Regions from separate parts of the Halalkalibacter sp. HAAS-P014 genome, predicted to be linked through region 2. Evidence: riboswitches for the same ligand, from Rfam matches in the RefSeq annotation. Region 2 holds a riboswitch; each other region holds the start of a gene.
The links. Region 2 has a riboswitch for lysine ahead of AC1FXZ_RS20495 (aspartate kinase). Riboswitches for the same ligand answer to the same signal wherever they lie in the genome.
Positions count from the first base shown of each region.

Region 1: linked by a shared signal. The riboswitch ahead of dapA (4-hydroxy-tetrahydrodipicolinate synthase) and the one ahead of AC1FXZ_RS20495 (aspartate kinase) in region 2 are both predicted to bind lysine.
Region 3: linked by a shared signal. The riboswitch ahead of AC1FXZ_RS07120 (Na+/H+ antiporter NhaC family protein) and the one ahead of AC1FXZ_RS20495 (aspartate kinase) in region 2 are both predicted to bind lysine.

Region 1 covers NZ_JBWQTV010000006.1:86,376-91,444, reverse strand. Annotated here, with positions in the region: gene AC1FXZ_RS05240 (DMT family transporter) at 154-1,095, shown strand; gene dapA (4-hydroxy-tetrahydrodipicolinate synthase) at 1,129-2,016, opposite strand; lysine riboswitch at 2,152-2,334, opposite strand; gene AC1FXZ_RS05230 (Spo0E family sporulation regulatory protein-aspartic acid phosphatase) at 2,405-2,542, opposite strand; gene AC1FXZ_RS05225 (YhcN/YlaJ family sporulation lipoprotein) at 2,804-3,520, shown strand; gene AC1FXZ_RS05220 (hypothetical protein) at 3,595-4,164, opposite strand; gene AC1FXZ_RS05215 (hypothetical protein) at 4,282-4,443, shown strand.
Region 2 covers NZ_JBWQTV010000029.1:2,481-7,549, reverse strand. Annotated here, with positions in the region: gene AC1FXZ_RS20505 (TrkH family potassium uptake protein) at 1-1,243, opposite strand, end outside; gene AC1FXZ_RS20500 (YslB family protein) at 1,513-1,917, shown strand; gene AC1FXZ_RS20495 (aspartate kinase) at 2,017-3,258, opposite strand; lysine riboswitch at 3,378-3,566, opposite strand; gene uvrC (excinuclease ABC subunit UvrC) at 3,824-5,069, opposite strand, start outside.
Region 3 covers NZ_JBWQTV010000007.1:54,710-59,778, forward strand. Annotated here, with positions in the region: gene AC1FXZ_RS07110 (ATPase domain-containing protein) at 1-549, opposite strand, end outside; gene AC1FXZ_RS07115 (hypothetical protein) at 835-1,101, shown strand; gene AC1FXZ_RS07120 (Na+/H+ antiporter NhaC family protein) at 1,145-2,746, opposite strand; lysine riboswitch at 2,875-3,056, opposite strand; gene yunB (sporulation protein YunB) at 3,124-3,879, opposite strand; gene AC1FXZ_RS07130 (dihydrofolate reductase) at 4,056-4,544, opposite strand; gene fbpA (Fur-regulated basic protein FbpA) at 4,799-4,972, shown strand.

The sequences.
Region 1 (5,069 bases), on a different contig from region 2:
GTCTCAAAGCAGCAATTTTTGAGATAGGCTCACACTTTTTATGAGATTCCGTTATGTAATTGGTTGTGTATACATAAATGTAGAAAAATACGTGACCAAATATAGAGGTGATGGTATGATACAATTCAAATGGGAGTGAGGAGACGGTATTAAGTGAAAGAAAAATCATTGCTATTTACATACTTAATGATCCTTTTTGTAATGATTGTTTGGGGTCTTAATGTCGTAATGCTAAAGGTTCTTGTTGATTATTTTCCTCCTATAACGATGACGTATTTTCGAATTTTGGTTGCGGGCATTGTAACAATTTCTATTGTTATCGTCGGGAGAAGTATGAGAAGTTTAACAAAAAAAGAATGGGTATATACAATTGCAGGTTCATTGTTAGGGGTTGTTGGACACCAATACTTCTTAGTAAAGGGACTAACGTTAACAGATGCCTCTAATGCAGTTTTGATTCTTGCGCTGCTGCCGCTTACTACATCGATCTTTGCAATGATCTTTCTCGGTGATCGCTTAACAAAATGGAGGATACTAGGGATTGGTTTAGCGTTTATCGGAGTTGTTTTTATTCAAGGAGGGGGAGGTCAAGGGATTATTAGTCTTGGGGAGTTTTATGTATTTATTGCAATGATCGTCCAAGCGCTGAGCTTTATCTATATCAAAAAAGCAACTGCAACTCTTGATTCCAAACAAATGACTAGCTTTATGCTTTTGGTTGGCTCTGTTGGCCTTTTTATCATTAGTTTAATGCTCGAACCTTCTGGTACTGGAAATCTCACTAGTGCACCTATTAGTGTGTATATCATCTTTTTCGTATCTGGAGTCATTGCCACGGGCATAGGTCATTTTCTATTTAATGCAGCTATTGAACGGATTGGTGCAGGACAAACAGCTATTTTCAATAACTTTGTACCATTTTTTGGATTAATCAGCTCAGCTATTTTTCTCGGTGAACGGGTATATTGGTATCAGTCTTTGGGCTTCATGTTGATCGTTGTAGGAGTGCTATTTGGGACAGGTTATTTAGAGAAGACTTTTTTCAAAAGTATAGCGGAGGATAAATGCAAAGTTATTCAGGGAAAGAGCATGTAGGTGTCTAACACTACATGCTCTTTTTAATATCGATTAACTAACAAAGAAATTCATTGATGGTTGAATCACCGTTTGAAGTTCTTGTTGTTGTTCAGCTGTCAATGGGACAAGAGGTAAACGTACTTGTCCTGCTTTAATCCCTTTCATTTCGAGTGCTGCTTTGACGGCAGTAGGATTAGGTGCCATAAATAAAGTCTTCATAACCGGAAGCATTTGCCGATGTTGCATCGCTGCTGCTGTCACTTGACCTGCTTGATAGTTACGAACCATTTGTTGCATTTCGTTTCCGATAATATGTGAAGAAACTGATACGACTCCTGCACCACCAATAGCGAGTAATGGTAATGTCAAGCTATCGTCACCACTATAAACCGTAAATCCTTCAGGTGCGTGCTCGATGATTTCAGCCATAACGTCCAAATCACCACTTGCTTCTTTTATTGAAGTAATATTAGGAAGCTGTGCTAATCGTAATGTTGTTTCTACACTCATATTTACTCCTGTTCTGCCAGGAATATTGTAAAGCATAACTGGAAGCTTTGTCTTATTTGCAATCGCGCTGAAATGTGCAAACATTCCTTCTTGTGATGGCTTGTTGTAATAAGGTACTACAAGCATAATACCATCTACACCAATTTCTTCAGCTTGTTTAGTTAATTCTATCGATGCCTGTGTATTATTTGAGCCAGTTCCTGCAATAACAGGAATTTGGCCATTTACAGTTTCTACAACGGTTTTAAAAAGAGTAAGTTTTTCTTCTGTTGTAAGGGTAGGAGATTCTCCAGTTGTTCCTCCTACGACTAATGCGTCTGTTCCATTTGAGATAAGATGTTGTACAAGCTCTTTTATTCCCACAACATCAAGTTGTCCATGTTGATTAAATGGTGTAACCATCGCTGTAATAATTCTTCCAAAATTCATCCAATTCACCCTCAATTCATTTAATTTTCCTTGTACGTATGGGGTTAGATGGGCTCCTGTGAGGCACAAAAAAACAACAATGAGGCCTCTACTCATTGTTGTTAGGTTAAGCAAAATTAGCAAAACCAATTCAATGTGTGAGATAGCCCTCCATATAGCTTGTTTGCTATATGACAGTACTGTCCTTATTCAGAACAGTCCCAGCTAATGAGAAATGAGAACTCATTAAACTTCGGCAAATACCCCTTTCAGTTAGAATCAACGGACCTCATTCTCCTCAACTAACTTACTAATGATATCTGCACCTCTACCCTCACTTCAATGTATGAAGTAAGATATAACGTAATTTGAGTTAACCTTATCAAATGTTTTATTGGAATGCAATGGTTTAACGAGAATTTCTTTGTATTAAATTTAACAGCTTATCTAATTCTTGACTACATTGGATCGTAACTTTTGCAGTCATTCCGTATTTTTTAGCAAGATTCAACATTTGTAACCGTTTTTGTTCTATCTCACATAACATCTGTAACACTCCACCTCAAATGAACTAAAACAGACATCTACGCTATTATGGAGTTTTTCGTTGATGTGCCCTTAGCAAATATCTATTTATAAAAATTATTATAACCGAATGAAATATGTTGAAAAGTGATTCTTGTAAAGTTGTCATAAAAAGATGAAATTAGCAAAAAATCGACAAGTGTCGAGTGTCTTTGTGGATTGTTATATTTTTTCAAGAGTGAGAAAAGGTATTAAGTTGCACAATAAGTGTAGGAGGGAGATTATGATGAAAATTGTTAGTTATCTGTTCGTTTCAGCCTTAATTTTATCTGGCTGTACGGTATCGCAGGAAGCAGAAATGGGAGCGAGTTATGACCGTCATGAAGGATTTAGTGGGTATGGAGTGGAGCAAGTTCGCGATTTAGAAGGGCCTCTTTCCGATATGATGGTACCTGATGAAATGCCTAAAGGATTAACGGATTCTGCCCCTCATTTAACAGACGAAGGATCCTATACGACAAGAAAACGTAATTTAAGTATGAAGCATGAAGGAGTTAATCGACAAGGTCCAAGAATTTTAAGTAATCGTCCTGGTGTATTACGTGATAAATACGCACTTAGCAATGACCCAAATGTAGAAAAAAAAGAACAGAGAAACCAACATCTTCAAGCGACAACGGAATTAACCAGAGAGATCGAAACTCGAGTTGAATCGTTGGAAAACGTAAGAGATGCACATGTAATCACGGATGGACAACGAATTGTAATAGGTCTAGAGTCAAGTGAACAGGATAAAGGAAAGCTACTCCATGCAGTTGAACAGGAAGTGGAGGACATAACAGAACGAAAAAATGTTTATATTACAACTAATCGCAAAATGATTAATAGAATGAATGCTCTTGAACATCACGTTGGTCTTGGGAAGCCATTTGATTCAATCGGAGGAGCGATAGGGGACCTCGCTGATTTGATTGATGACGCAGCTAATAATCGTAGATAAGAACAGGGATAAACGTACCCTGTTCTTTTTTTGTAGCTATTTAAGGAGTTTTATCGGGGACTCTTTTTAGTAACTTAATGAATGCCGAACTCTTCTGTCACAGAAAGGTATTCACGTTCCATTAGCTTATGTGACATAACGGCATTCTCATAGTAAACTCGTGCGTTGGTAACCTGCATTGGATGAATTGGATCTTTTATGTCGTTTAAAACTCGTTCTAATGAATCAACTTCAATAAGTGTTGATAAATGAACATTATGAAATCCGTCGAAAACTTCAGGACGCTCCTCTTCCATAAACTCAGAACTTTTTTCTCTAAGTATGGCGAGTTTTGCTTGAGCACTATTGATATCTGAAGTATCAACCTCTTTTTGGTCGAATAAGTGAGCAATATCCTCTAATAATGTTGCTGTTTCACTTATATAATGACCTGCATCATCAGCATATGATTGTAGTTGCTCTGTGCGTTGAACTCTTATCTTGTTTTGATCTCTGTTACTAGATGGCTCCGGGAAAGCATGATAATCGCTCGTAAATTGTTGAGCTTCTACATCGTTCACAATATCTGTTTCTGTATCTGCCCCACAACTCGCTAAAACGAGACTTGCACCTGTTGCCAAAATTAGCAAAGATTTCTTTTTCAAGGTACATCAACCTCCGATATACAAACGTTTCCTTTAGTATGAAGCTAGAAGGAAAAAGTATGCATTAACTGTGAAAGTACTTCGTATGATGTAAAAAGGGAACGAGGAGGGCTTCTTATGTATATGGCAATATTGATTATTTCTGTCTCGTTGTTTTTCTTACTGTTTTTTGGGGTTATGATGCTAGGAAACAAATTGGCGCACGATATTCAATATTGGCAAGCGAAGGAAGCAGACCAAGAGTTAGAAGAAGTTGACGAAATGATGAAGAAATTATAATAAATAATAAAGCTGGGAGAATGTATCATTAATTTGAGTAAACTAATGCTCAAATTTACTAATACAGATTCTAGGTTGACTCAAGTCAGCCTATTTTTTTTTTTGAAAAAAGAGAGAAAATATGTATTAATACAATAATAAAAAACTGTTGACTATTATATTACAGATGCATATAATAAAAACAAGAAAAGAAAATAACTATTCAAACTATTCGAAAAGGAGAGAGGGAAATGAACAAAATTAAAACGAACAATGATAACAGATCAGTAGAAATTCAGGAGGATCAGTCCATTCTTGAATCAATTAATGATTATTATAGCCGTAATTAAAGCAGGTATCATCACAGGATGGCTTGAACATGACTCCGGGTATAAAACACACATAAAAAGAAAAAGTGTTTTGACCGGGGTCTTGTCTAAGTGAAATATACTGTTATGAAACAGTTGGCTTTAATAGATAATGGAAAAGACAAAAAACAAGAAAGAATTGGAACGCACTTGCAATTCATCATTGTATAGGTTATAGTTAAAACAAGGTCGAAAACTTCACTTATGATAGTGCTTTTCATTCAGCTGGCGCGACTAAAGAGTCGCAAGGATGAACGAGAGGAAGGGCTTTCATCGTTT
Region 2 (5,069 bases):
AAACCATCAGGACAAATTGACTTGGTAATGATAGATCTGGTGTAATCCCCATTGATAAACCACATGTACCAAACGCCGAGGCTGTTTCAAAAATAATGGCCATTAAACTAATTTGATTTTTTGCTTCAAAAGAGGCAATCAATGTTATAGCCACAAATAACATGACAAGAAAGACAGATAATACGATTGAAGCTTTTTGACGATCTTCCGGATGAATTTCACGACCAAAAACTTTCACATCATCTTTCCCTAATGCGAAACTTCGAATTGTCAAGAACATAACGGCAACCGTTGTTGTTCGAATCCCCCCTCCAACACTAGATGGGCTGGCTCCAATAATCATAAGACCCGAAATAAAAAGTAACGTGCCAATATTTAGGTCAGATACGTCCATAATAGCAAGGCCCCCACTTCGAGCTGTAGCAGAGTTAAAGACCGAATAAAACAACTGTTGATGCCATTCTAAGCCAACATAATAGTTGCCTGTCTCCAAAGCCCAAATACCAACGATCCCGATGAAAAAGACTGCAAAATATGTAGTTACGGTTATTTTTGTAAAAAGACTAAATTTAAAATTATTGTTTTTCCTAGAAAAATACTCCCGTAGCTCCAACAGAACTGGAAAACCGATTGCACCTGCAAAGATTAGTAAAATCACGACAAATTGGACGTAATAATCATTTGCAAACGGAATAAGCGACTCTCCTGTAACATCAAAGCCAGCATTCGTAAATGCACTTAGTGAAGCAAATGCCCCTTGATAGTAAGCCTCCCCTACAGTATCAAAATATCGAATGAAATATGTACCTAAAATGAGGGCACCAATTAATTCAATAATTAAGGCAACAAATAAGATACCCCTCATTAAATTAACCAAACCTGAAAAATTAATTTGATTTTGGTCGACCATTATCAGCATTCGTTGTGAAAAATTAATTCTTCTTCCAAAAAGCATCCAGACAAACGTTCCCATCGTCATGATTCCAATCCCACCTAGCTGGATTGCTAATGCCAGAAAAATAATGCCAACACCACTATATGTTTCGGATACATTGACAACTGTTAATCCGGTGACACTAACAGCACTAACGGAAGTAAATAACGCTTCTGAATACGTAAGATTCACTTCAGGCTGATGAGAAATTGGCAAATATAATAAAATGCTAAAAAGGAACATTGCTACGATATATGAAATTATGATAACTCTAAATGGAGAGAGAAATTGTGTTAATCCTGATTTCATAAAATTAACCTCCAGATTATTCGGGGTTAAGTATACCACTTAAAAATAGTCATTGCTAGGAAGCATTCTATAGTTTACTTGTGAGAACAACGTTTAGGCTACGTTAGTATTGATACCTTCAGTTTTCAATGTAAAGTTAACTAAGAATTTTCTTGTATAGCGTTTCGACATCGTATATGATCAAAGATGTCCCGAAAAAAGATAGCAAGTACTATAAAGATTTAGGTAACATTAGCTTTGTGAGTAAAAGAGAGAGGTGCATTGTCCATATGGATGAAAAAACGAATCTTTTTGGTTATGACTTAATTCGTAATGAAGTATTAAGAGACTTATTAGGAAAGGATCATGACTCATTACTTTATTGGATCGGAAAATCTCTCGCGCGAAAGCACCCCATTTTAACCATTGAGGAGTTATATCTTTTTTTTGAAAATGCTAATTGGGGCACACTTTCATTAGTTTCAGAAAAAAAGAAGCTTCAAACATTTGAATTAAAAGGGCATTGGATAGATAAAAAAGATGAGCGCTGCTATCAGCTAGAAGCCGGCTTCCTTGCTCAACAATTAGAAACGTGGCACCAATGCATTACCGGAGCAACTTACAAACAAAAAAAGGACTCGATTATTATAACGGTTGAATTGGATCGACGCGATGAAGTAAAAGAAATGAAATAATCTAACATGAGCCTTATTCAACTTATGTAGATAAAAGATGGCATGAGATTTATAATCTCATGCCATCTTTTATCTTATTACTTAATTACACATTTTTATTTATGAAACACCCGCAACAACTTCTGCTTCTTCAGCTAATTGGAATTCAGCATGTAACATTTCAACAGCAAGAACCATATCAACTTCTTGCACTACTACTGATACTTTTATCTCTGAAGTGCTAACCATTTTAACAAAAATATCATTGTCTGCTATAACTTCAAACATTTTTGCCGCAACACCAGGATTAGAAACCATACCAGAACCTATAATTGAGACTTTAGCCAATTCTTCTTCAAAAATCACATCAGTAAACTGAAGATCATCCTGTGCTTTTTGTAACACAGCTAACGTTTCTTTTAATGAGCTTTGTGTGATCGTAAAAGAAATATTTACATGTTCATCGTCATATTGATTTTGAACTATAATGTCAACATTCACATCACTTTCTGATAATGTTGTAAATAATTTTGATAATGTTTCAAGTCGGTTCGGCAATCCTTTCACTGTTACCTTGGTCACATCATTCTCAAAAGCAATTCCTCGCACAACTAGGTTTTGTTCCACTGATACTTCCTCCTCAATCATTGTTCCTTCAGCATCTTCCATACTTGATGCAACCATTAATGGGACATTATAATTTTTGGCAAACTCAACAGCACGAGGATGCAACACGCCAGCTCCAAGATTTGCCATTTCAAGCATTTCATCGTAAGAAATTGAATGTAGTTTTCTTGCTTTTTTTACATAACGTGGATCCGTCGTAAATACACCTGTTACATCTGTGTAAATGTCACAACGATCTGCGTTTAATGATGCAGCAAGTGCAACTGCCGTTGTATCAGATCCTCCCCTGCCTAATGTTGTAATCTCTCCTTGTTCGCTTAAGCCCTGAAAACCAGCAACAACAATAACTTTTCCTTCCGCAAGTTCAGACCCCATGCGTTGGTTATTAATGGATCGAATTCTAGCGTTACCATGACTGGCTTCCGTTTCTATTCCAGCTTGCCATCCTGTCAAAGAAACAGTATCGATTCCTTTCTCTTGAAGAGCCATTGTTAATAAAGAAATCGTTACTTGCTCACCAGTGCTTAAAAGCATATCCATTTCCCTTTTATCTGGTGAATCCGTAATTTGAGATGCCAATGAGACAAGTTGATCAGTCGACTTCCCCATGGCTGAAACAACGATAACGAGCTCATTGCCTTCATTTACAGCACGCTCAATCCTCTTTGCGACATGTTGAATCCTTTCAACCGACCCTACTGATGTTCCACCGTATTTCTGTACAATTCTTGCCATATTTCCGTGTCCTCTCCTTATTCCTCACAGTTACAAGAGAATGCAAAAAAGCAACAATAAGGAAAACCCCTCACTGTTGCTTGTCATACCAATCCGGTACCACACTGCTCCCTTTTCTCTCGTGAGATAGTTCTCCACATACCCCTTGGGTGTAAGTATGTGACAGCCCTATGCTTATTCAACATAGGTCCAGCACAAGAAAGATGAGTCTTTTCTTGCACTTCGGCGAATTCCCCTTTCAACTTCCTTCAAACGGGCCTCATTCCCTTAGAAAGTATACTATTGGTTTTCGCTCCTCTACCAATCACTTCATTTGAAGCGTGGCATATTCAGTTGCTTATTATTGTAGCAGAGGATTTAAAAAGAATCAAGAGGCAACTGAAAAACGTACGACTTATGCCTTTTTCAGTTGCCTCTAAGCCATGTGTGGAGCTGCCGTTTTCTTTTAAGCTTTTTGAACGAATTTCTCAAAAAGCACACGGCGTGTGGAACCATGGCCTTCCTTAAATCTCAAAAGGTACGACTTATGCCTTTTTCAGTTGCCTTTTTTCAGTTGCCTCAAGTTTCACTCTTTTTCATTCAACGTCTTTACAATTGCTTCTGCCACTTTTTCAGGGATCGAGAGTTTTCTTAAATCTTCAACGGTTGCTTCTTTCATTTTTTTAACCGATCCAAAATATTTTAGTAGCTGACGTTTTCGTTTTTCCCCCACACCTGGTATATCATCAAGAGATGATTTGAAAAAAGTCTTTGAACGTGTTTGACGATGAAATGTAATCGCAAAACGGTGAACCTCATCTTGGATTCGCTGCAGTAAATAAAACTCATGACTATCGCGCTTTAGTGGAACTACAATAGGTGGATCTCCCATTAATAATTGGGATGTTCGATGCTTTTCGTCCTTGGCCAACCCACAAACAGGAATAGCTAAACCAAGTTCATCTATAATTACCTCTTGCGCAACAGCAATTTGCCCTTTTCCTCCATCAATTACAATTAAGTCAGGTAAAGGCAATGACTCTTTTAATAAGCGTACGTATCTCCTTCTTATCACTTCGCGCATGGAACCATAATCATCAGGCCCATCTACAGACTTAATTTTATATTTACGGTAATCTTTCCGACTTGGTTTCCCGTCTACAAAAGAGACCATTGCCGAGACTGGATCTGTTCCTTGGATATTCGAATTATCGAATGCCTCTATTCGATACGGTGTTCGAATCCCCATTGCCTCTCCTAAGCGTTCAACAGCCTTAACCGTCCTTTCTTCATCTCGTTCGATTAAAGCAAATTTATCTTTTAACGCGATCACTGCATTCTGATTAGCTAGGTCAAGTAAATCTTTTTTCTTTCCCCTTTTAGGATGATGAGTTTTCACCACTACGAGCTCCTCGATCAATTCACCATCCACTTCTTCAGGTAAGAGAATCTCGGCTGGCTTAATATGTTCTTTTTTCATATAAAATTGGCCAATAAACGTCATTAGATCTTCGGGCGCATCTTTATAAAATGGGAAAATAGAAACATCACGTTCAATTAGCTTTCCTTGACGGATAAAGAATACTTGAACACACATCCAGCCTTTATCATAAGCGAACCCAAATACATCTCGATCAACAAGGTCCCCAATCATCATCTTTTGCTTTTCAATTACCGTATCCATATGTTGTAATGTATCCCTAATTTCCTTTGCTCGTTCAAAGTCCATTTCTTCTGATGCTTTCATCATTTTCTCTGTTAACTGCCCCTTGATTTCCTCATGGCCTGAACGTAGAAATTTCGTAATTTCGTGAACCATTTTTTCATTTTGT
Region 3 (5,069 bases), on a different contig from region 2:
TAGTCGAATCACACCGTCAACGATATAACTTACAAAAGGAATGTCATGCTCACTATGCGTAGTTTGCTCATGAATTAACAATGATGTTAATGAGTACTTTCGTAATATGTTTCTCAACGTATAAACGATTTCTCTTTTCTCAACTGGCTGGTCGATTCCGAAATAGAACAAGTTTAAACTATCAATTACGATACGCTTGCAGTCCATGTCTTTCATAATTTGTTCAAACAGTCCATTCGGCTGTTTCATTTGACTAATTAACACTTCAGGTGACATACAAATGACACGTAATTTATTTTCCTTTTCTAACTCTTTTATATCCCAACCAAATGCATTCATTTCTTTATAAATTTGCTCTGGAAATTCCTCAAAAGTTATATAAACGCCAGCTTCCCCTTGATTCTTGGCACCATCATATAAAAACTGCATACCTAAAATGGTCTTACCAGTACCAGGTGCACCATCTAGTAAAACGGAAGAACCAACGGGAAACCCACCCGAAAGAATATAATCAAGTCCCTCTATCCCAGTTGTTTTAATTTTATGCATTTCAACACCCCTAACTACATTTCACAACTTTTATTATGTCAAATAAATACAAGTTTTGAAATACTTATCCCTTAGTAATTGAAAATGATAAGCATTAAGTTCATTATATACCTAAATCAAGACAACTTCTTCCCTCATTACCTTCCAGTTTGCTGTTACGCTCAACACAATTGCTCTATAAATGTAATGAAACGATAAAAATAGAATTATAGGGAGTTGTCACACATTTCAGTCAGTACGAGTACGATGGATTTATAGAAACCATTCGTAAGAGGAGGTGTAAATATGGCTCGATACAGACGGAAACCCGTAATTATTGAAGCTGTCAAGATCACTAGAACCATTTCGATCGAAACAGCAGAAGGCACGGTCAAAGGTCACCCTGGTGATTACCTCATCACAGATGTCAACGGCGAACAGTACCCTTGTGCGAAGAAGAAATTTGAGGAGACATATGAACGGGTAAAGGATCGCAACGATGTTACAACATTTATTAAGAAATCATTGCGAAAACTAACACAAAAATCAAAGGAACTATTTGCAAAATCATAAAAGAAAGAGCCAGACTTCACAGAAGCTGACTCATTCTGAAACATTATGCTTTGTTAACACTTACTTTCCTTAATACCATGACCGTTGCGAAAAGAAGAGCAACTGCCACAATTAAACTTGCGATCACACTCGTTGTAAATCCTAATACTAAATAAGAAATAATTGTAATTCCAGCAGCAATAAGAGCATATGGAAGTTGTGTTACAACGTGATCAATATGGTGGCTTCCAGCTCCAGTAGATGAAAGAATCGTCGTATCCGATATTGGAGAACAATGGTCTCCAAAAATTGCTCCAGCTAACACAGCCGCCATCATTGGTAAGACCATCGTTACATCAATCACTGCTGCCATTTCACCAGCAATTGGGAGTAACAAGCCAAATGTACCCCATGACGTACCTGTTGAGAATGCTGCAAACCCAGCAATGATAAACAGAATAACTGGTAAAAACATCGGATTAAGATTCGCATTTTCAACTAGTGAGGCTAAGTATGTTCCCGTACCTAGATCACCAATAATTTCAATGATTGTCCAAGCAAAGAACAAAATATAAATTGCTGGCAACATTGATTTCATCCCAACTACTAGTGAGCTACCAAGTCCTGTACCCGATTTAGGCTTCATAGCATTCATGATTAAGGCTATTATTAATCCAAATAATCCACCATAAACAAGAGCAGCCGCAACATCAGTATTTTCAAAAATAGTTAAAACCGTTACATTTCCTTCTGTTCCTTGAATACCTGTGGTCACCATGAAGAAAACAGTTCCAACAATAAGCGCAATGATTGGCCATACTAAATCGCCAACTTTGCCTTGATCACTTGCCTTGACTTCATCTTGCGAACCTGGAATCGGGCCTAATTTAGCATTGAATAACTCACCGTTTTTTAACGCACGTTGTTCATGCTTTTTCATCGCTCCGATGTCAAGATTGAACCAAGCTACAGCAAGGACAAGCCCAATTGCAACGAGAGCATAAATGTTCATCGGCACCATTAACATGAACGCTTGCAACGCTTCATATTGAGTAATCGAATGCGTCGTGAAAACCGTCGCAATGATGGCTATAATGTAAGCTCCCCAACTTGAAATAGGTGCAATTACACACATCGGGGCAGCTGTTGAGTCAACTAAATAGGCTAATTTAGCACGTGAAATGCGATGTCGATCCGTAAGAGGACGACTGACATTACCTACTGTCAAACTATTAAAATAGTCATCAATAAAAATAATTAAACCAAGTACAACCGTGAGAAGTTGTGCTCCAACACGGGTTTTGACACGTTTCATTGCCCACTCACCAAATGCACGGCTACCACCTGAGCGAGTAATAAGAGCAGCCATCATTCCTAGTAATAAAAGAAATAGAATGATAAAGAATTCCCATGTGTTAATCGCAAAACGAGCATCCATTATTGCACTTGTCACCGTCCCAAAAGTGACAGTTTCAACTTCGTAGTCAAACACAATAGCCATGACAATGCCATAAATATTGGCCACAGCAGCAAGTGGATTAAAGTCGTTCAACATTAACGCCCCAACAATAGCCCCTGTTCCAAGTGACAATAAAACACGTTTTGTCACAATAACCATTACAAGAGCCAATATTGGAGGCAATAAAGATAAAATAGATGATTCCATATAATACCCCTCCAAAAAAATAATTGGTAAATACATTCGGACAGTACCGCAAATTATATGTTTTAGAACAACCAAAAAAGCGATCGTGGTTAACCCACAATCGCTTTTATACGTACGTGAATCCCCATAATTTTGGTAGTCCTCCATAACTTGATCACTTCAAGTTATGACAGCCCTGCACTTCTTCAATGCAGTTCCAGCAAAAATAGCCTGACAGCTGCTTTCACTTCGGCGACGGCTCCTTTCTCCATTCTTCAACGTTGTCATCCTCAAAAAAGATACTGATAGCAATCGCGCCTCTACCTCATCATTACTAATGAGGCAATTCTATTTAGTTACCTTTAGGATACTATCATTATTTTTCTAGAATATCAATGTCAATTTCCACCACTAGCACCGGATGATCCCCCTGCTGGCAAAATCATTCCTCCACCTTCTGAATAGTATTCTGGTACTTCTCCTTGAATATTTATCAAGCCGACTGGAATAGTTGTTTTTACTGCTTCTTCCTTTGTAGCAAAAGGAATTACGATTTTGGCATCTACAATAACATCAAAGTTAATCGATAACGTCGTATTATTAATTCCCGTATTAATTACGTCCCAATTTAAATCCGTCTTCACGTCACCAATTGCAGAAAAACGAACCGGTATTTGTGGACCTAATTGGGCAAGTAAAGCATTATTTGTTGCTTGACCTAGTGGGATACTATACACGATTCCTCCCTCTGTTGTACTTGGTGGGTCATCATCAAAATTAAGCGCCACATCAAAAACCTCGCCACGCTCAATCGCTTTCAAATGTCTTTCCACTCGTAACGTGGCCTCGGATAAAATTCGGTTATAAATTTGTGTATTAAATTGAATCATGTTATCAGCGTTTGTGATAAACAACTCATCCTGATCAAGGTCAGAAGCAATTTTCTTTGAAACCGCATCATTAATAGCCCTTGTCGCAATGACCTTCGTTTCGGTTGTAGCTATTTGCATCAATGTTGGACGAATCCCCTTCTCGATAATCCATAACCCTTGAACGGTTAACGCAACAAAAATAATAAAAGATAGTAGTAAGACATACCGAAATGGCAACGGACCTTTTCGAGCTCGGGGTCTATTTCTTCTTGGTGCCCTCATGCTGAAAACCCCCTTCGCCACAAGTATATGCAGCAAAGTGGACAGTTTGACCTAGACAAGAAAAAAAGATTCCTTTTTCTTGTCTAGGTCAGTGCGAAGCGCAGCCGACGTTTTGGTTTATGCACCTTAAGTGGTTTTTTTAAAATGCGAACGGCAAAGAGCCAGCGCCACCTCCTCTAGTTCTTCCTTCTTTCATACGTTCTAAATTCATGAGGGTAACGGTTTTTTTCGTCAACGGTTCCTGTCTCAACCGAGACTACCTCCCACTCTTCTATACTGATCTCTGGAAAGTAAGTGTCACCTTCAAATGACTCTTCAATATATGTTACATAGAGACGATCAACCTGTTTCCATAAAAGCTTAAATACTTCTGTACCACCTATTACAAAGCACTCATCTTCTTGGTTAGCAATACTCAAAACATCTTCTACGTGATGTACAACCTCACATCCTTCTGCGCTATATTGTTCATCACGCGTTAAGACAACATTTCTTCTCTTAGGTAAAGGTCGCCCAATCGATTCGTACGTTTTCCTTCCCATTACGATTGTATGTCCGGTTGTTATTCTTTTAAAGTGTGCAAGATCAGCTGGGAGGTGCCAAGGCAGCTGGTTTTCTTTTCCTATTAAATTATGTTTGTCCATAGCGACGACAAATGAAATCATAAACACGACCCCTTTTTTCTGTTTGTTCTAATCGTATCATATTTTGTAAGGTGAATAATAAATTGAATTTGACCAACACCTGATACATAATTTACATTCTCTAATCCAAAAGCTTTGAATGTAAAGGCACTTCCATATTTTTGTAAAATATTTCATTAGGAGTTGACAACGCGTGTAAATGAATTTATAATTATAAATGTAAACGCTTACAAAAATGTAACAAAGTATTATTTTCGCATAAAGGGAGTGTTAGTATGTATTTTGAAACACCTTCTAAGATCGAGAAAGAGCAAATAATCGATACCCTTTTAGAAAATCACTTTTTTAAGATGCCTGATGGTCGTCAATTATATGAAGCGACAGAAGATGAATTAAAACTTTTAATAAGCTCAGAGCTTGCCAACCAACACACATTTTGTGAACTATAGTTTTAAAACTTCCATGAAACGTAAAATGAACTGTCCTCACTTTAATTAAGGTGTCGGTGTAAAAAACTCCTATTGAGAATGGAACAGCGCAGATATA